One region of the Shewanella sp. GutDb-MelDb genome, then DNA from elsewhere that is predicted to be linked to it. Evidence: riboswitches for the same ligand, from Rfam matches in the RefSeq annotation. Region 1 holds a riboswitch; the other holds the start of a gene.

Region 1 (11,021 bases):
TAAACGCTCTGCTGCTTCCAATCCAACATTGTTGAAGCCAGCGCAACGCATCGCAATAATTTTAGTGCCACCTTTTGCCAGCTCCACCAAAACCTCTTCGCAAAGAGAGTCATTAACAAAAGCACAGATCACTTCAAAGCCTGCGGCCAACTTTACCGTTTGCATGCACAAGCGGTAATCAAAATATTCTATATCAGCACCGAATGCACTATTGGTGCGGTCAAAATGCTGCATATCGTAATGCTTAGCGCTAAAAAAACCGATTTTCATTGCAGAACCTTATCCAAAATAAGTAGATAATATGGAGAGTAAGTTTATGTGATATTGGGAACTTTGTCGCGCGAGCCCTTAAATGTGTTTTAAAAGGCAGATAAATAAAAGCGAGCTCCTGACAGCTCGCTTACCCGCTTAATCATGTTTAACCGCAGGCAGAGGACTGCGCCAGTGTTAAACCTTTAGGATTGATGTAGCAATGAATTGTTAGCTATCCGTAGAGATTTAAGCAAGTAGCAGTACGTTATCACTATACATTCGGCAGTATTGCTCGTTAGTTCACATTTATTATGTTCAATGTTATGCCTTAAAACTGATATCCAAGCCATTTAGAAATAGCAATTGCTATAAGATCAGCTTGTGATTGATCGCGATAATCAAGCTGTGATCAATCTCAGCTTATCTTTAGGGCAATTACTGATAAGCTTTGCCTAAATAGAAAGGAGCACGCAATTTATTATGGCTAGAAAAGCACTCTCAGAAAAACAATTTTTGGTCCAACGTTTTTCCAAAACCACATTACGTGCCATCCATATTTTAGGGGTCACGGGTGCGGGCGGTGGCATTTTGATGCACGTCCCCCAAGATCAATGGCTCGTTTACTGGATTATGGCCATGAGCACGGGGGCCGCAATGATGTTGTGGGAAGTCGTTCGTGACTGGCGCTGGCTCATTCAATTAAAAGGTGTACTCACAGTTGTTAAACTAGGACTGCTCTGCCTATTCATCCCTTTTGCCACTTATAAACCTGAACTGCTGATCACGGTTGTGTTATTGTCGGTTATTGTCTCCCACGGGCCCGCAAGCCTCAGACACTTTTCAATCGTACACGGACGCAGAATTGATGGAAAAAAAGAAGTTAAAGGCTAATGCCGCACCGCTAATTAGCCAGTTTACTGAACTAAAAGACTTTGTCGCCGCCAGTAGCCATGTGCTTGACTTAGCCTGTGGCACCGGTCGAAATGGCAACTGGTTTGCGCAGCAAGGTTGCCACGTTACCTATTTAGATCGCGATTTAAACAGGCTTCAGCTGAGTGATAACACTGCAGAAGTCGAGTTATTGCAATGGGATCTAGAAGCTGACGACGCGCACACTCTGCCTGCTAACACTTATGATGTAATCGTGGCCTTTAACTACTTACACCGGCCACTCTTCTCACAGATAATGGATGCTATAAAGCCTGGAGGCCTCATTATCTACGAAACATTTACCACCCAACAAGCCACCATCGGTAGACCACGCAATCCAAATTTCTTATTAAAAACCGGTGAATTGAAAGCTTTATTTGCTAACTGGCGCTGCCTACATTACTCTGAGGGTCTGCTTGGTGAATTAACCAACGCAAGTTATAAAGCGCAGATAATCGCGCAAAAACCTCTGTAAGCACTGCTAAAGGATTGATAGCAATTTATGTTTCCATACCCTGAACACTACCGCGTTGCTGCACCTCCGATTATTACCGGGGCCATGGTTGTATGGGCACTATTAAGTCGCTTAGTATTTGGTGATGCCAGTACCTATAGCCTTTATCCACTATTAGCCCTATTTCCACTGGTCATATTATTGCACCTGATACTTATATGGGATGCCAGAAGTATGGGCCGACTCGATCAATCTTTCTATGCACTCGTGCATTGTTCACTTGCCTTCGTGGTATGGACTTTTTGCATCATGCACGTCAACGGTCATGGGTTCTCTTAAGCCTTCCTCCTTTGGCGTCAATCGGTACTGTTACGTTAACGCCCCTCAAGCACAGCCATGCCCTACATATCTGCGTATTATGACCCCTTTATGATATTTCAGGGTGAATCTGCTTGCATGGAGAACAGCCAAAGAGGTATCTTTGCGGCGCATTTTTAAAAAGGTTCTACCATGACTGATTTCGTATATGCTCCGCCCACATCGCCTTGGCTCGACATTTTGCACCAAGACAAAGATATTATGGTGCTCAACAAGCCTTCAGGCTTATTGTCGGTGCCTGGTCGCGCGGCTGAACATCATGATAGTACCTATAGCCGTGTACTCGCCGAATATCCAGACGCTAAGATAGTGCATCGACTTGATATGGCCACCTCAGGCGTCATTGTGGTAGCGCTGCTGCGCAGCGCTGAATCTGAATTAAAGCGACAGTTTAGAGACAGAGAAACCGCAAAAACTTACTATGCGCGCGTTGCAGGTCATGTAAAAGCCGACACTGGCACTGTTAACCTACCTTTGATTTGCGACTGGCCTAATCGACCTAAGCAAAAGGTTGATCATCAAATTGGCAAGGCATCACAAACTCATTATGAGGTTATCAGCCGTGCCAAGCGCTCAACACTGGTAAAGCTCACCCCCATCACCGGTCGCTCTCATCAGCTACGAGTGCATATGATGGCGCTAGGTCATCCGATTTTGGGTGATAACTTCTACGCGGACCCTTTAGCAAAACGTTTAGCACCACGCTTATTACTGCATGCCCAATCGCTAACCATTACTCATCCATACTCGAAAGAGCCAATGACATTTAGCTGTGAAACACCTTTTATGTCGGCGGAAGCAGAACAGTAAATCCTTAGGGAAATACTGAAAAGACTAGATTATCAATATAAAAATACGTAAATTGTTTTAATTCACTTTAAAAAATATGCGTATTTATTATGGAAACCTCATTTCAAAGAGATTCACTCGACAACCAGATCCTTTCTGCACTGATGAAAGAAGCGCGAACCCCCTTTGCTGAGCTTGCCAAACGCTTTGGTGTGAGTGCTGGCACCATCCATGTTCGCGTCGAAAAAATGAAACAAGCCGGAATTATCACAGGAGCACAAATTACGGTTAACCCTAAAGCACTTGGCTATGATGTCTGTTGTTTTATCGGTATTAATTTGAAAAGTGCGGGTGATTACCCTGCCGCGATTTCAAAGTTAAATGCGCTAGAGGAAGTGGTTGAAGCGTATTACACTACGGGGAATTACAGCGTGTTTGTCAAAGTGATGTGCCAATCTATCGATGCCCTGCAGCATGTACTCATTAATCGCATTCAATCGATTGATGAAATCCAATCTACCGAAACCCTCATTAGCCTACAAAACCCAATCGTTAGAGCTGTAAAGCCTTAGTTTAAAAGTCGAATAATAAAAAAGGCTAACTCACGTTAGCCTTTTATTCAAATACCTTTAAACCTTATGACTTCAATTTACGTCGAATCCATACAACAGGTAGAAGCAATAGTCCTAACCAACCGAAAGAACCACCTTTATCAAGTTCTTCAGCCTGAGTAACCGATACAACTGTTGTCGCAGTGTCTGAATTACCATTTGAGTCTGATACCGTTAGCTCAAACGATAAAGTATCACCTTGGCTACCAACTTGAGGCGCTTCAAACATGAAAGACTCAGCTGCAGTATCAAACAAGACTGTTGCTCCGCCTGTTTGTAACCACTTATAAGTCAATTCATCATCATTACCATCATGTGATGCAGAGCCACTCATATTAACGCTAACACCTTCTACAACCCAGCTAGGTGAATCAGCAATAGCGACAGGAGCCACTTCAGTAACGCCGAACTTAAATAGCTCTTCAACTTCATCACCGTCAAAGCCATTGGTTAGCTTAAGTGCATAAGCCGAACCCGCTTTCGTCGGAATTAAGTCAAATCCAACTGACATGTTTTCGCCAGAAGCTGCCTTTTGAACAACAGTCCAAGAAATTGTATTTCCTTCTTGTTTACCATCGTTTGAAATATTAGCAACTTTATGGCCTGCTGACATTAATGCAGCAAATGTATACTCTTTATCTTCGTCGCTGAAATTAGGTTCAACATCGAAGCTAACACGGCTTGCAACTCCTGCTGGCATTGCATCAGACAGGTTTGCCATATGAGTAACATCATTCTTACGAGTAATGCTATATGGCAATTGAATCGCATTAGCACTAGCACCTGATTCTAAAATCAAGATACCTGCAGAGCTCTTATCAGTATCCCAATCAAATGTTAAGCTAAACTCACCATCTGACTCTTCAACCGACACTGATACATCATCGCTTAGCGATTCATCAGTTGCTAAAACAGAAGTGATACTGACGACAACGTCATCAGAACCGCCTGGTGTAGATGCTTTATAGCCATCAACGACAATGTAGTAATCGCCAGCTGGGAGGTTAGTGAAAGCGACAGATTCATCTGAGTTTGGACCCGCACTGCTGCCAATTTTCGTAAACGTAGCATCTAAAATACGAAGATCAACATCAGGCGCTGTCTCAGAAGAAGTTGAGAAGATAACGTTAGCTAAATCAGGAAGAGTAAGCCCAACATAATCCAATCCATCTTCAGCAACGTTCAATGTAGCAGGTTCGATTAAGTTAGTAGACTTATCATAAACACCCGCTTTAATGTTCGATAGATCATTTGAAACAAAACCAGAATAAGTCATGCTTCCTTCTTTACGACCTGCTGTAATAGCAAGGCTTGTAGGAAGGTTATCACCATGTGATTTAACTGCTACTGGCAATTTCGCTTCAGGCATACCGTCTGCCATAAGCTTGATATTGGCAAAGTTCCAACCAGCACTTGCTGCAGATACGTCAGCCTTTACTGTTAGCTCTTGTGTTTCACCCGCTTTCAACTCGAAAGACGCAGGCATTACTGAAAGCACTAGGCCATCAGTGACACCCATAGTGCTTGCTGTCCAAGTACCATCTTTTGTTGCTTTAACAGTACGTGTCCAACTGCATTCGCCAACACACTTTGCATTTGCCATTGTGACTAAGTTAATTTCTGAAGGCTGACCACCTAGAGCTGGGTCCGCTTTTACATAATCAACATAGCTTTCGTCCATGACAAGGCCTGCTTTGGCTGCAGCTTCTAAGTTTGCATAACCTGCACCCATATCAAAGAAGTCTGACGGTGTTACGCCATCATCTTTTAGTGTGTCTTGATTTGCAGTCATCATCAATGCAGATTGAACTTCAGCAGGCGTCCACTCAGGATGAATACTTGCTAGCAATGTTAACGAACCCGCAATATGTGGGCTAGCCATTGACGTACCGCTTAGAAAACCGTAATCGCTTGGATCTGGGTTTTGCTTAAATGCATCAGACTGGTCATTTGCATAAGCTGCAAAAATACTCACACCCGGTGCGGCAATTGATGGAGCAATCACGTTAGGAACAGATTTGTTTGGACCACGAGAAGTAAAGCTAGCAGCGATACGTGCAAGCTTTTCATCGTGTATCACTTCAGTACCTGTAATAGTACCAGTATGTTCAGCGCCACTTGCCATCCATGCTTTTAGCTCATCGCCTTTATTAGCATCGATATGGATTGCAGGAAGTACATGTGCATCAGCTACAACACTCGCAGCACCACCTTGAAGGTTCGCCAGCACTAATGCGTCAGCGCCACCAGCAAGGACGTTACGCCCTTTATCGACACGAGCAATTGCACCGCGATCACAAACAACAATTGAATTGTCAGCGAAAGTATCGGCAGGGAACGGCTCTAAGCACTGAGCTGGATCGCCATCTGGGTCATTGCTATTTTCAAAATTGCCAGCATAAACAAGAGTACCAGTGAATGCGCCCGTCATAGACTTACCAGTAAGCTCACCGGGTGCAGTTGTATCACCCCCCGAAAACGCACCAATATTTTTATCAGAGTAGTCACGATCATGAGTATAAGCAGCAACCGTCGTTAACCAAGGAGCATCACCTGGTGAACCCACTGTTTCCGGACCAGGACCTGAGTTACCAGCAGAAGTGGCAACATGGATACCTGCTTTACGAGCTGAAAGGAATGCTAGTGCATCGGCATCGTTCCATGGATTACTTGAACCGCCACCAATTGAATAGTTTAGCGCGTCAACACCATTTTCAATTGCGTGCTCCACTGCTAGTACTGTTAGCGACGGTAAACAACCCGCAAAACCAACATCATCATCTTCACCAGGTAAACATACTTGGTAAGAAACGATATTCGCATGCGGTGCAACTCCAGACATTGAAGCAAATACGACACCAGTATTACCACCATCAACGTCAGGGACATTGGTGTCTACAAGTACGTTACCCGCTGTAGTACCCGCGGTATGAGAACCATGGCCATTATGATCTTCACCGTTAGCAGGGACATCAATATCATAGTCTAAATAACCATCAGTCACTGCTGGCCAGCTATGAACACCAATCAGCTTATCATTACAAAGCTCTGCGAAATCACCAGCACAATCGCCAGAGTACACGCCTGGTCCCCATGGGTTTGAGTGATCATATTTATCGCCACCAACATCGGCAAATGAAGGATGGTCGGTGTTGATACCGGTATCAATGATACCAACAATCATTCCTTCGCCTTTACTTTCAGTACCTGTAGCCTCTCCGCTCCAGATTGCTGGTGCCTTGATAATCGCAGGGCCAGAGTCAGTCATTGTCTTACGTAGAATTTCGCGCTGGATGTTAGCAATTCCTGCAACATTAGCTAACTTAGCGGCTTGAGCTTGAGTCATTTCAACGACTAGACCGTTGTACGCTAATGTAGTTCTTTGCTTTACATTTAGCTCACCCAGTGCAGCAGTGGCTTTCTGAATCACGCTGTCTTGACGTGAATTCAGAAATGAACGGTAAGATTTTACATTGGCACTCGTAACATCTAACTTTCTATTTTTGCCTTGTACTTTCTCAACAGATGTCGCTTTATATCCCGCAATACCGCCTTGATAAAGCGCTACTGGATTTTCGATCAAACGCACAAAGTATCGATATGCACCTGAGCCTAAGTTAGCTTCTGGTGTAAAAATAGCGTTATTACGAACAATTTGATTTTCAGCGTATGACTTTGAATCTACGTTCTTAATTTGAACTCTAGCTTCCGCTGATTTTGAGAGAGTAATATTGTAGTCAGACGGCGCACTGATCGCACTCGCTGACATGGTGATTAGCGCAGTAGATACTGCAATTGCGATTTTGGTTTTCACTTGTCAATTCCTTAATACTTAAAAGTATTTTTTGTTATATCCTGCTTTGTTATGGTCCCTACTCTCCAACAAGAGGAAAGTTAACGCCAAATAACTTTCTGTAGCATATTCGACTGAGGGGGGAGCATTATTAACATAATAAAAACAAAGCGGCAAACATTTAATTAACAAGTATTACAAGTGGGAACACAAAGAAACCAAGCTGTAAACATTACATTACTTATAACTAACCTATTAATACTAGTTTCGTATAAATAACGAACTACTAATCGAAGATAATCGCTAGGTTTAGAGTATAAACAAAAAATGGATATCAGATTTATTTTCATAAAAACCTGAGCTTTAATTTAGCTCAAACACATTGGTCATCAGCTTGTATAGCTCAGTCCCTTGATAGACTGAAGCAGAAGCAAAGTGGAGGATGGGCACACAATCTTGTTCGAGGTATAGCGGGGTTAACTCCTCTTCAGTGCCATAACAATCAAGCCTTAATATATTGGCCAGAGGTTGATTAGCTTTTAACGGTTCGCCGGGTTGCGCTAAATACTCAACCATACCGCCTTTCGGTGAGTGATATTTTTTGTAGTCTTTCAGTAAGCAGCCATAACGTGCCATTACCGCAGGAGCCACTTGATCGGCCATCACGCCTCGATGACTCAAATAGGCTAAAATCCCCAGTGCATCTTCTCGGGCGTCATCCATATCGATACGCTCTTGGCTCGCCAGTTCCAATGTAAAAGCCGACACTGCTACATTCAATTCTCGCTCTTGTGTTGCGGCATACTCCACCAACTCCCACCATGGACAGAATGCGGCTTCATCCATCGCGCCACCAAAACTATTAGGCATAATTAAGCTATAAGGGATCGAGAAGAATTTAACCGAACTTTGTGCGTATTCAGGGCAATAAAGATGCTTACAAGACTTAGGCCCGGTATGTAGGTCAATCACTATGTCCGCTTGATGCGCCAACATTTGTAAGCTTATAGCCAGTCTTTTACCCGTTGTCACCCCCCAAGGGTTCGCCAAGTGAGCCTGGCAAGACGCTATAAGCTGTAGCCTAAAGGCTTGGTTGAGCAATTCATCACTTAAATGGCAATGCTCTGAGTACCAATTTGGGATATCTATCTGGTGATCTAAATATTCTCTGTTCCAATTAACACCGGTGATAGGATCAAAACGGCCTAGCGTAAATTCACCACTCTTTTGATTGATACCTAATGGATTTGCCAGCGGCAGTAAGGTGATCTCCCCCCGAACATCCATAGCTTCCAACTGTTTCATCAGCTGGAATATCACTGCGTTGCCTTGCACTTCTGCTCCATGAACATTCGCTTGCAAAAACACTTTTGGCGCAGATGGATCTTTTGCGGCCAGATGATACACAGGCACTCTCAACTCTTGCCCCGTCGCCAGTTCTCCGACGATTAAGCTAGATTGGGTAAATTGCATCATGTACAGTCTATTCCTTGGGTAAACAGTAATTAAGATTCAAACAGGTTTTCATGCAAAGCACGAATAACATCTGCAGCTTCTGCCTCTTCAACCAATACACACAGATTATGAGGGCTCGCACCTTGGCAGATCATTCGAACGTTATGCGGCTCTAATACTTCAAACACCCGGCGACATACCCCCGCCGTTGAAGCGATTCTATTACCAATCACAGCCACTAATGCCAAACCGTCTTCTACCCGCACGCGGCAATGCTGAGAGAGTTCTTGCAGTAAAGGCTCACTTAACAGACCGTTACCACTCGAGTCAGAGCCGGTTTTATCGAGTGTTAACGCCACATTCACTTCAGAGGTGGTGATGAGATCAACACTGATTTTATGCCGTGCCAACGTTGCAAACGTCTCCGCTAAAAAGCCTTGTGCGTGTAGCATTTGCAAGCTGTGCAGATTCAATAATGTTTGATCTCGTCTTACGGCAACTGCGCGATAAACTGGCTCGTCAGACACCTGATGTCGGATCCAGGTACCTCCTTGCTCTGGTGCCCAGCTAGATCCTACAAAGACTTGGATTTTTTGGCGTACTGCGGGCAAAATAGTGGCAGGATGCAGCACTTTGGCACCAAACGTGGCCATCTCTGCCGCTTCATTAAAACTTATCTCAGGTATAGGCTTAGCATTCGGGGCCAGTCTTGGATCCGTAGTATAGATCCCAGCAACATCAGTCCAAATCTCAACCGAGGTAGCACGCAGTGCTTCTGCAAGTAGAGCAGCGGAATAGTCACTGCCGCCCCTGCCTAATGTCGTTGTAGCCCCCTCAGCATCGGCACCAATAAACCCCTGAGTCACGATCACTTGCGATGCTAATAGAGGGGTTAAATACAGCGCTGCAAGCTCAGATATCGCCTCAATTTGTGGTTCGGCACGGCCATAGTGACTGTCCGTACGCATCACTTGCCTTACATCAAATGCTGAGGCCGAAGCGCCTTTTTCTCGTAATACTGCAGCAAAAAAAATCGATGAACACATTTCGCCTTGAGACAACAGCTCATCAACAACAGCCTTATGGCGAGTTAGCACTAGACGTTCAGCTAGATCTGAAATATGACTGAGTACCGCATCAATTTTGGCAGCAACATCACTTGGGTTCCCTAATCTATCGAGAATTTGATATTGAATAGAAGCTATCTGCTTAATTAACTGCTTACGATATTCATCCGTTGTTGTAGCTTGGGTCAGCGCAACGAGTTTATTAGTCACCCCACTAGAAGCACTCACCACCACAACTTTAGTGGCGGTGTTATTGATGATGATATCCGCACAGCGATGCATAGCATCGTAATCTGCAACAGAGGTACCGCCAAACTTAGCAACGGTTAACGTATGAATTACGGACATAAAGATGCCTCCACATGGAGTGAACACAATGTCGATTGGATATCGTTAAAAACTAATATAGATACTGATATAGAAACAGGTATAAAAACTGAGAGAAAAACTAACATGAATAAGCTCCGAACTAACTTCGTTCGAAGAGCCTGGTGCTAAGATATGCACCCCAGAGATGGGAAACAGCGATCGTCACCAGAAGCTCTCCACCATAATATAGGTGACAATCGTCAGGATTCAGCCTGAACGACCAATACATAAGACAGTGCCAAAACGTCTTTAGTATCTCGGCGTTAATCTCCATCATGAATGGTCAATGGGGTTTGGTCCCCTTTCATTCACTACCTAGTTAACGCTCCTCTTCTGTACTCAATTTGTACACAAACCAAGAGAGTAAAAAGTATATAAATAACACGTTCAAGTCAAACGAAATTTATACAACTTAAGAATTACACCCGGTCTGGAAATTCATGAACCACGTTGACCCGCGGCGAGAAAGCGCCGAGCGAAGTTTCCTGCCCTGACAATAAGCATGGGACCAATTGCAACTGATCATCTTCTACGTAATAGATAGCGTTTTGGTTGAACTGACACCCTAATTCGATTGCTGAAACTTTATCGGTCGACACCGCCCAGCTCTTTTCCATGTGTTTACGATCTTGCGATGCCCCCACCATCGCTCGATAGGGTCGACGTAACATGAGGATAGCTTGCTGCAGCTTTCGATCTAGCAGTCGATTTTGGCAAGGAGTAAGCGTCTTACCTCTTGGATTGTGTGCAGTGATGATTGCAAAAGATATTTTAGAGGACAATCCTTGCGTGATCAGGAATTGCGTTTCTTGATAATAGCGCCAAAGGCATTCGACTGACTGGTCCATTGCTAACAAACTCTCCACTTGAGGTGATTTTATTATAGCTAAATCGTTAGGACTCGCTAGGCGCGTGATATAGCT
Region 2 (11,021 bases), on a different contig from region 1:
TTGATAAAGCTGTTGATGACGATTATTTAAATCAATTTTACGACCATCAATGTACACCGACTCTATTGCGGCTTGCATTGGATCTAATATGTCGCCAGTGGCGAGAATAATATTGGCCTTAAACCCGGGAGCAATCGCGCCCATGTCATCGATACCGAGTATTTTTGCGGCATCAAGTGTGATGCTTTGTAGCGCTTCTGACTTGGTTAATCCATAAGCAACAGTCTGGCCTGCTGCAAAAGGTAAGTTACGGCTGTTCCAGTCAGATGAGAAACCAAGTGCGAATGGAATATTGGCTTGCTTAAGCAGCGCAGGGATCTTAAAGGCAAGATCAATCGGCTCATCCTTACGCTTAGGCAAACTTAAGGTCTGGGTGTAAATAACCGAGGCATTAACCTCACTTAACGCATCCGCTAATCGCCACGCATCATATCCGCCAACGATCACTATCTTAAAGCCATAGATTTTACTTAATGCAATCGCTTCCTCTATTTGCTTTTGTGACTGAGCATGGACAAACAACTGTGCATTACCCTCAAAAAGAGGTGTTAATGCTTGCCAGCGTAGGTCAGTTTTAACAATCTTTCCCGCTTTCAGCGCCAGTTGATAACGGTGAGCATCGCTAAAGGCACTGTGCACCTTGTCGACACGCTTACTGAGATCATCTAGCTGCTCTTGACGCTTGTCAGCATCAGATGAGAGCCAACGAATATGTGGCCAATAGAGGTGGAACTGTTTATTGGTGTCTACCAACGCATCTTCGATAGTCCAGCTATCCATAGAAACAAGTGCTGACTGACCAGCAAGCCCATCACCTTGTGGTACAATTTGAGCGTGTGTAATACCGTTAACCCGAACGGTGGGGATGATCTCCGAGTCGGGATTAAACGCCGTTATCGCTTCAAGTTGTGGGTTGATAAAGCCAACTTCATAAGCATCGTTACTTGGGCGCATCATCTCAATTTCAATTAGCCCCATAGTGGTATCAAGCGCAATAAGACCGGGATAGATGTGCTTATTAGTCGCATCAATAACAACCGCATTGGCGGCTAAAGCCGCCGTTGCTGACGACGCTTTGCCTGCTTCAGTTGCTGCCTCCGTTGTATTTGTGGTCTCTATTGCTGCTGGCGTAGCCAGTTTTTGACCTACCGCCACAATTTTTCCGTCGGCGACAAGTACGTCTGTGTGCTCGAGTGAGCCATGAATAACCGAATGAACGGTGGCATTAGTAAAAAGCATCGCGCCACTTTCCTTTGGGGCAGGAAGCATATCGTGGGCATAAACCGCGCTGCTAAGGATACACGCGCTGACAACACTAAGCAGTGAATAAGCGTGTTTAGTGGATTGAGTAAACATCATTACAGTGTTCCTTGTGCAGTTTGTTGCCAAGCATTGAAATGGGTATCGCAGTGCCATTCTGGTTCTGTTTGCTCAGTACTGGGTTCACCCTGTTTGTGGGCGTCATCGCTAAGCAATACTTTTTGAATTAAGGCGGCGCGCTCTTTTTCAACTGCAATTTGAGCCAGTTTATCTTGCTCACGGCTAAAGTAACGACGGCCTTCAATCCAAGTTGATTCCACTTTGGCGTAAACCGACAACGGTGAATCGCTCCAAAGTACGATATCAGCTTGCTTACCTTCGACGAGTGAACCGACTTTTTCATCAATGCCAAGCTGTATTGCAGGATTAATGGTGACCATTTTCCAGGCATCTTCTGCTGCCATACCGCAATACATCATCGATTTAGCGGCTTCTTGGTTAAGTCGACGCTGCATCTCATAATCATCAGAGTTGATGCTAGTGAGTACGCCTTTGTTTTGCATTAAACAGGTATTTTGTGGAATGGCGTCATAAACCTCAAATTTATAAGCCCACCAATCAGAAAAGGTCGATGCATAAGCGCCATGTTTAGCCATTTCGTCAGCGACTTTGTAGCCTTCAAGAATATGAGTGAAGGTACCGACTTTAAAATTGTAAGCTTCAGCGAGCCTGATAAACATCAAGATCTCAGATTGCACATAAGAGTGAATATGTACGCTACGCTTCTGCTCTAGCACTTCCGCTATAGCTTCTAAGCGGTAGTTGTATTGCGGCGCAACAGTACGTCTGCGCTCGCTAGATCGCATATTTTTATAATCTTTTTGTGCTTTTCGGTAGGCTAAAGCTTCGTTAAAGGCTTCACTAAAGAGTGATTTAACCCCGATGCGGCTTTGTGGGAAGCGACGATTAAATTTATCTCCCCAGTTACTCTGCTTTACGTTTTCACCTAAAGCGAACTTAATACTGGCTGGGGCACCGGCAAATTTTAGCTGGTCAGCGTTATCGCCCCACTTAAGTTGAATAACCTGTGCTTGGCCACCAATAGGGTTGGCGCTACCGTGTAAAATTTGTGCTGTGGTCACGCCGCCAGCAAGACCACGGTAGATGGCTATATCGTCGGGGTTGATGACATCGCCAATCCTCACTTCAGAGGTGATAGCATCGGTGCCTTCATTGGTGCCGCCATTAAGCGCAATATGCGAGTGCTCATCAATGATCCCTGCCGTTAAGTGCATACCGGTGGCATCAATCACTTGGTAACCCGACGGTGTACGCAGTTGACTGCCTATCTCCTCGATACGGCCTTTGGAGATAATTAAGTCGGTATTTTGTAGCACACCGCTTTTATCGGATGTCCAAATCGTGGCATTCTTTATATGAAGTTTGTCTTGAATTGGCTGTTGTTGTAGACCGTAAGCTACATTAGGTGATGTTTGCTTGGCTATTTGACTCAGCGCAGTTTGTTGCTCTTTTTGCGGTTCTGCGTCATCGATAACGGGCTCAAGTTTGCTTCCACCAAAGGGGATAGTTTGGCCATGACTGTCCAGTAGGCGACCACGCAGACCTGCTTCATCAAACCACAATGTAAAGCGGCTAATACCACTTATTCCGGCGTCAGTTAAATCTGCGCTGAAAGTCATTCTACCTTGATTAAAGTTAACATCGCCGAGGGTTATTTCTTTTTCGCCGCTTGATAACGTGCCGCTAAAACTGGGATCTTGTCCAATGTTAAGATCAAAGGTGAGTTCGTTGATTTGCAATTGGTAAGGCTGAGCAAGCATGGCAAGATCACGATTGATAAGTTGACGCTCTTCACCTTGTAACCAGATACTGGTTATTTTACCATTTTCAAATACGTTGCCATTACTAATCACCAAGTCCGCCATGAACCCGGGTTTTAATTGCCCCACCATATTGCTAATGCCCGCAATTTCAGCCGCTTCTGTTGTGAGTGCTGCAAGGGCGGTTTCTTCATCTAAGCCGCGCTCTATTGCTTTTTTTAGTCGTGGCCAGAACGTGTCTGACTCAATCCCATACTGCGTTAATGCAAAAGGCACATCCGCTTTTGCAACTATCGCAAGGTTACTTGGTGCGCTTTCCCAATGTCTTAATGCCGCTAAACTGACATCTCGCGAGCTGTCACTGTCACCGATTGTCGGAGCGGCTGGGTAATTTAACGGCAGCACCAAACTATATGGATAAGATTTTAGTTCATCAATTCTGGCATATTCATGACCATTACCAAGTAGGCTACCTTTTACATTTTGTTCATTTAATAACCTGGCCGCTCTTATTTGACTATTTAGATTTTTGGTCTGAAATATAAAGCTTTGTTCTTCAAGACCCGCCAGACGCTCTAATGCAATGTTAAACTCAATGTTGTTAGTGGTATTGGAACTCTTACCTATATTGTCGTTATACCAACGAGCATCTGAAAACGTTTGTCTAATAAGGGCCATACTTCCCATTAATGACTGAGGGTAGTCTTGAATAGAGGTTCCCTTATCAAATGCCATAAATTGGTTTGTTTTAGCCTTGTATATAATATCGTTTGCTTTTTTGTCTGCTAAAGATAAGCTGACTCCACGGCCTCTAAAAATGCCATCTAAATAGCTAGATTGGACACTTGTAAAGCCATTGTTAATCCATTTCCCCGCTTGCTCTTTATCTGGATACACATAATTGAACCATTCTTTTTCTGAATGAATCGCGCCATTCTCTGCGTTACCCCCAATGCGTTTTATTTCATAAACCGGATCACTGCTATCTCCACTTTCTGCTTCATACTCGATGGCATATTCAGTAAATGGGTCAATGAAACCTGGATAGATAATATGACCTGCTAAGTTAATTTCGAGCGCACCTTCGGGAATGTCATTATCTTTGATAATCGACTTGATTCGATTATTTTCAATTAATAGTGTGGCATCTTTCAGTATTTCACCGGGTTTAAGCATAAGGGTTGCATGACTTAATGCGGTGATTTTTGGTGTGTTATCGGTCAATTGGTCATTGGCTAGTGCGCCATGACTGGTTAACGCACTAAGTAGAGCGACAAGGGCTTTTATTTTATGATTATGCATTATCGTACTTATGTTTGTTAGAAGAGTAGGGGGGAAGTGTGAGAATACCTTAACTTAATAGCAATTACTAAGCGGTAATTGTAACGTCGAATGTGATTACGTGATGAGTATTAACAAAAAAACCCAGCAAGCGCTGGGTTTTTATAGGAAGTAAATGGAAACTTATATAAGAAAGTCTTCCATTGTGCGACCTTTTTCTAATTCATTCTTGAATACGGTTGGCATACGCCCTTGGCCAGTCCACTGAACCATTTCACCATTGACTTCAATTTGGTATTTAGCTGGACGTGGAGCACGTTTCTTAGGTGCTGCTTTAATGCCTACACCACCAATATCGTCAACTGATAAGCCAATCGCTTCCATTTGCTGACGAATTTCTTCAATTTTAGCATTACGTTCAGCCATTGCTTCACTTTCTGCTTCAGCTTGAGATGCTTTTTCTTCGATAATTTTTTCGAGCTTTACACCAAGATCTTTTAACTCTTCAAGAGATAACTCTTTAACCGCAGCTTTAAAACGACGACCGTGGGTCAATATATCTAAAAATTCGTTCATAGTGATAGATGTCCAATTAAGATAGAAAAGTATTTTTATATTCTGTCACAAATAATAGGAACTATTTCGATAAGGATCAAATAAAATTTCAATTTAATTGAGAATAAAATATATTAATTAAGATTAATTTGTAATAACAGTGATTATATTTCTCAAATGTTATCAATATCGGTCAATTACTGCTTATCTATTTAGATTAATGTGAACAGTCGTTCGGCTGCATGTTGACGTTAACGTCAACAGCACGTAAAGTAACTCTAATTTCTGTAATAGTTGCTTTGATATATAAGTAGCTATTCGCATAATCCCGTTCATTAAGCGACGTAAGAAGGAAGCCCTATGAAAGTATTGGTGCCAGTAAAACGTGTCGTCGATGCCAATGTAAAGGTCAGGGTTAATGCTGACAATACGAGTATCGATACCGCAAACCTAAAAATGGCGATTAACCCGTTTTGTGAGATTGCAGTAGAAGAAGCCGTTCGTTTAAAAGAAGCGGGAAGTGCTTCTGAAGTGATCGTCATGAGTATTGGCCCAAAAGCTTCGCAGGAGCAATTGAGAACCGCGCTAGCATTAGGTGCTGACCGCGCTATTCATATTCTGACTGATGAAGACCTTGTGCCTTTGTCTGTGGCTAAGCTTATACATGCGGTACAGAAAAAAGAGCAAGTCGACTTAGTTATTTTGGGTAAGCAATCCATCGATAGCGATAACAATCAAACAGGTCAAATGTTAGCGGCTATTGGCAAAATGCCACAAGCAACGTTTGCCTCTGAAATCAAGATGAATGCAGACCAGCTTACGGTCACTCGCGAAGTTGACGGTGGCCTGCAAACATTGATGCTACCTTTACCAGCAGTGGTTACCGCCGACCTACGTTTAAATGAACCTCGTTACGCAAAATTGCCTAACATCATGAAAGCTAAACGTAAGCCACTTGAAACACTGACTCCTGCAGATTTCGATGTGACCTTAAAGTCTCACCAGACAGTCCTTAAAGTGACTCCGCCCGCTGAGCGTAGCGCGGGTGTGATGGTGTCTTCTGTAGAAGAGTTGGTTGAAAAGTTAAAGAATGAAGCGAAGGTGATCTAATGGCAATTTTAGTATTAGCAGAACACGATAACGCCAGTTTAAAACTGGATACCGCTAAAGTGGTTGCTTGCGGTCAAGCGATTGGTGGCGACATTGATGTATTAGTCATCGGTCACAACTGTAATGATGCGGTGAGCAGTGCACAACAGCTCAATGGCGTACGCAAAGTCTTAGTTGCCGATGCTGCCGTTTATGCCAACGGCCTGGCAGAAAATACTGCCGATGTAGTCACTGACGTTGCAGCTGACTATGAGCATATTCTTGCTGCGGCATCAAGCCATGGTAAAGATGTATTGCCGCGCGTTGCAGCTTTACTCGACGTTAACCAGCTTTCAGAAGTGATCGCAGTGGTGAGTAGCGATACGTTTGTCCGCCCTATCTATGCGGGTAGCGCGTTAGCCACAGTCCAGAGCTTGGATGACAAAAAAGTGATGACGGTACGTTCAAGTGCATTTGATGCGGTTGCAAGCGATGGTAGTGCAGAGCTTGTGACACTGACACAAGAGGTTGCACCTCAAGTTGAGTTTATCTCTCAAAGCCTAACGGTATCAGAGCGCCCTGAATTGGGTAATGCTTCTGTTATCGTGTCTGGCGGCCGAGCAATGGGCAACAGTGAGAACTTCGGCATCCTAGAGCAACTTGCTGATAAATTAGGGGGTGCACTGGGTGCATCACGCGCTGCAGTCGATGCAGGCTTTGTACCTAACGATCTGCAAGTGGGTCAAACAGGTAAAATTGTTGCGCCAGACTTGTACATTGCTGTCGGTATTTCGGGTGCTATCCAGCATCTAGCTGGCATGAAAGATTCAAAAGTGATTGTGGCTATCAACAAAGATCCAGAAGCGCCTATTTTTCAGGTTGCTGATTATGGATTAGAAGCGGATCTATTTGAAGCGGTTCCACAGCTTTTAGAACTGCTGTAACTCATTAGCCATTATAGCCGTGACAAACTAATAACCGCCAAGTTGTTTTCAATAGGTTACTAGGCTGTTATCGGCCATGTGTTCGAGTTGGTAATATTTGCGATCTGTGTCACGATAAGCGGCTTTAGGGTAGCATCCCTAAAGCCGCTTATGTTTTTATGTCACTCACGTTAATTAGCTCAGTCTATTTAACGTCCTTAGAAGTAGAGGTGCATTCAATATTAGTACCAATAAGTAGGGTGATGCCTATGACTTGTTGAGAAAGGATTTGATGCCGAAGTGACATAGCATATCGAGGCTTGTTGCTGGGGCTGTTACCAAATAGGAACAGCACTGCCATAGTATTTCTTATCGGGAAGATAAGAAGATTTTATATTGATGTCGAACATTAATATTACTGTGGAGCGCTACTGATAGGACAGGTGTAATCAGCTCTCAATGCTATATCCCACCAGTTCAGTCGGCCTCCATTCGTACTTAACGAAGATAATAATTAAATGACAATTTTAAGTTATGCCGATTCGGCACTTTCGTTGCTGCCTCCGGTAGTGGCAATCGTACTGGCGATGTTAACCCGTCGTGTTTTACTTTCTCTTGGGGTGGGGATCCTACTGGGTGCGCTACTGCTGACAGATTTCTCTGCCGCAAACACTGCCCAATACGTGGGCACAAAAGTCATGTCGCTGGTGTGGGATGATGGCGCACTCAACAGCTGGAACCTATATATTATTGGCTTCCTGATTGTGCTTGGAATGATCACCGCACTCATTACCGTGAGCGGTTCGGCTCGGGCGTTTGCCGAGTGGGCACGCAAGCATATCCGTAATAAGCGTGATGCCAAGCTATTAACCATGTTCCTTGGTTGTGTGGTGTTTATTGATGACTACTTTAATAGCTTAGTGGTGGGTAGCGTCGCAAGACCGCTAACAGACCGTTACTATATCTCGCGTAGTAAGCTTGCTTATCTACTGGATTCAACGGCTGCACCTATCTGTGTGATATCTCCAGTATCGAGCTGGGGCGCGTACATTATTGCCTTGATTGGTGGCATATTAACAGCACATGGATTTACTGATACAGGACATTTGAGCACGTTTGTACAGATGATCCCGATGAACTTCTACGCTATTTTCGCGTTATTACTGCTACTGTGTGTCGCACTAATGGGACTTGATATCGGTCCTATGCGTCAACATGAGCTTAATGCACAAAAAGGTAGCCTTTATGATGAATCTAAAGGATTACCACCTGGTGCTAGCTCTGGATTACCAGAAGCTGATACGGGTAAAATCATCGGTTTGTTTTTGCCTATTACGGTACTGGTGTTTGCCACATTCTACTTTATGGTCAGTAGTGGTGGTGATGCGCTTGCCGCTAAAAACGAAACTTTCAGCCTGATTGGCGCGTTTGAAAATACTGACGTTGGCTCATCACTATTCTTTGGTGCTTTAATTGGTTTAGCCGTGACGCTAGCGCTTATTATTTACCAAGGTGTAGATAAGAAGATGATCGTTAAAGGCTTGGTCGAAGGCATTAAGTCTATGCTGCCAGCAATCTATATATTGGTATTTGCCTGGACGATTTCAGGCGTTATTGGTCAGCTTGAGACTGGCAAGTATATGGCAAGTTTAGCGACCGGTAATATTCCGTTTGCGATGTTGCCAGCTGTCCTCTTTATCTTGGCAGGCTTAACAGCGTTCTCGACTGGAACGAGCTGGGGCACATTCGGTATTATGTTACCCATTGCCGCTGATATGGCGATGGGCAGTCATACGAGTATGATGTTGCCAATGCTTGCAGCTGTGCTCGCGGGCGCTGTGTTTGGTGACCATTGTTCACCTATTTCTGATACCACGATTTTGTCGTCAACCGGTGCAAACTGTCATCATATCGACCATGTGATGACGCAGTTACCTTATGCACTGATTGTCGCAGGTATTAGCCTAGGCGGTTACATCGTACTCGGTTTCACTGAATCAGTGTATGCCGGCTTATTGACCTGTAGTGTGCTGTTTGTGATTAGCGTGATAATACTGCGGATTAAATCTCGTCAGGGGATCACGGCTTAGCTAAGTGATAAGCCGTTAGTTTGTTGATTGCGCTTATCGTAAGGCATTAAAAAGCCGTTCTCAGTTGAGAACGGCTTTTTTGTGGGGACGATTTAAGCCTTAGTCGTTTAGGCCACGACGCTTAAGCAATGCTTCAGTGGTTGGCTCTTGACCTCTAAAGGCTTTGTAGGCATCCATTGGTGCAATAGTATTGCCGACCTCTCGAATAGTTTTTCTAAATTTCATGCCTATTTCACGATTCAATCCACCTTGGGTCTGCACGTAAGCAAAGGCATCTGCAGCTAGAATTTCACTCCACATGTAAGCGTAATAACTGGCTGAATAGCCGCCAGGAAACGCATGAGCAAAGTAGGTCGACTTATATCTTGGTGGTACTGCAGGCAAGTCGACGCCGTGCTTTTTAAGTGCCGCAGCTTCAAAACTGGCGACATCTTGCAGTGGCGCATCAGCTTTAAGTGAGTGCCACTCTAAATCGAGCAGGGCGGCTGACATATATTCAAGTGTATCAAAGCCTTGGTTGAAGCTACGCGATTTAAGCAACTTATTAAGTAGCTCTTCAGGAATAGGCTCGCCGGTTTCATAATGCTTGGCGTAGTTGGCTAACACCTTAGGGTGCGCAGCCCAATCTTCTTCGAAAGTTGATGGAAACTCAACAAAGTCACGTGAAACCGCAGTGCCCGAAAGCGTCGGGTAGGTGACTTTAGAGAACATACCATGAGTGCCGTGACCCATTTCGTGGAACATGGTGGTGACTTCATCATAGCTAACAAAGGTCGGCTCGCCCGCGGGGGCTTTTTTAATGTTCATTACGTTAACCACAACAGGCTTGCTATTTAGCAGCTCAGATTGGGTCACAAACGAGCTCATCCAAGCGCCGCCACGTTTGCCTTCACGGGCAAAATAGTCGGCGTAGAAAATCGCTAAGCTAGTGCCATCTTCATCAAACATCTCATAGGCTTTAACATCTGGGTGGTATACCGGTAAGTCTGGACGCGGGGTTAAACTCACACCATAAAGCGCGTTAAGGGTGAAGAACACGCCGTCTTCTAACACGCGGTCAAACTCAAAATAGGGGCGAATAGCACTAGCGTCTAAGTCATACTTATCTTTACGCACAAGCTCTGCATAATAGGCCCAGTCCCATGGGGCAAGTTCAAAATCAGCGCCTGTTTTGCCTATCATGGCTTGAATGTCGGCAGCTTCTTTATTGGTGTTGGCAACAACGGCTGGCACCATAGAGCCGAACATCTTGTAAACGGCTTCTGGCGTTTTGGCCATTTGTGGCGCAAGGCGGTAATCAGCCCAGCTATCAAATCCAAGCAGTTCAGCGCGCTCTGCTCGCAGTTGCGCTAAACGAGCCACAAAAGAGGCCGTTTCGTTTTCGCCTTCAAGACCACGATTAGCTGAGGCTTGCCACACTTGCTGACGCAGTTCGCGATTGTCTAACTGGGTCAGCACAGGCTGACGCGTAGTGTTAGTGATATTGAGTTGGTATTTACCGTCGTGGCCGTTAGCTTTAGCATCTGCCGCCGCGGCGCGAATCGCGCTATCAGATAAACCCGTAAGTTCAGCTTTATTGTCTACAACAATCGCAATCTCTTTGGTCAGTCTCATTAAGCGCTGAGCAAATTCATTGGTGAGCGTTGATTGTTCTTCGTTTAATGCGCGGATCTGCTGTTTTTGATTATCGTTGAGCTTAGCGCCCGCACGAACAAAACGCTGATAGTAAACCTCAACTAAGCGGTTAGCCTCTGCTGACAAGTTAAGATCAGCTCGGCTGTTATAGATACTCTCTACGCGAGTAAATAACGCTGGATTGAGATTGATATTATCTGAATGCGCTGCCATTTTCGGCGCCATGTTACCTTGTACTTGGCGTAACGTTGGGTTGCTGTTTGAGCCCGTCAGGTTATAGAACACTTTAGAGGTTCGGTTTAGCAGCTCGCCACTTTTCTCCATCGCAACGATGGTATTTTCAAATG

Evidence for each region. A riboswitch is a leader RNA that binds a small molecule or an ion and turns the genes downstream of it on or off. The one in region 1 is predicted to bind lysine.
Region 2: linked by a shared signal. The riboswitch ahead of CXF82_RS04330 (Na+/H+ antiporter NhaC family protein) and the one ahead of lysC (lysine-sensitive aspartokinase 3) in region 1 are both predicted to bind lysine.

What each region holds. Positions count from the first base shown of each region.
Region 1 covers NZ_PJBM01000234.1:43,323-54,343, forward strand. Annotated here, with positions in the region: gene CXF82_RS14500 (2-hydroxyacid dehydrogenase) at 1-270, opposite strand, end outside; gene CXF82_RS14505 (hypothetical protein) at 733-1,143, shown strand; gene CXF82_RS14510 (class I SAM-dependent methyltransferase) at 1,118-1,657, shown strand; gene CXF82_RS14515 (hypothetical protein) at 1,685-1,975, shown strand; gene rluA (bifunctional tRNA pseudouridine(32) synthase/23S rRNA pseudouridine(746) synthase RluA) at 2,147-2,824, shown strand; gene asnC (transcriptional regulator AsnC) at 2,914-3,375, shown strand; gene CXF82_RS14530 (S8 family serine peptidase) at 3,440-7,228, opposite strand; gene CXF82_RS14535 (succinylglutamate desuccinylase/aspartoacylase family protein) at 7,571-8,680, opposite strand; gene lysC (lysine-sensitive aspartokinase 3) at 8,713-10,077, opposite strand; lysine riboswitch at 10,260-10,439, opposite strand; gene CXF82_RS14545 (DUF3293 domain-containing protein) at 10,518-10,946, opposite strand.
Region 2 covers NZ_PJBM01000129.1:4,057-15,077, reverse strand. Annotated here, with positions in the region: gene CXF82_RS04355 (amidohydrolase family protein) at 1-1,359, opposite strand, end outside; gene CXF82_RS04350 (amidohydrolase family protein) at 1,359-4,403, opposite strand; gene CXF82_RS04345 (H-NS histone family protein) at 4,566-4,958, opposite strand; gene CXF82_RS04340 (electron transfer flavoprotein subunit beta/FixA family protein) at 5,298-6,047, shown strand; gene CXF82_RS04335 (electron transfer flavoprotein subunit alpha/FixB family protein) at 6,047-6,970, shown strand; lysine riboswitch at 7,167-7,388, shown strand; gene CXF82_RS04330 (Na+/H+ antiporter NhaC family protein) at 7,468-9,039, shown strand; gene CXF82_RS04325 (M3 family metallopeptidase) at 9,139-11,021, opposite strand, start outside.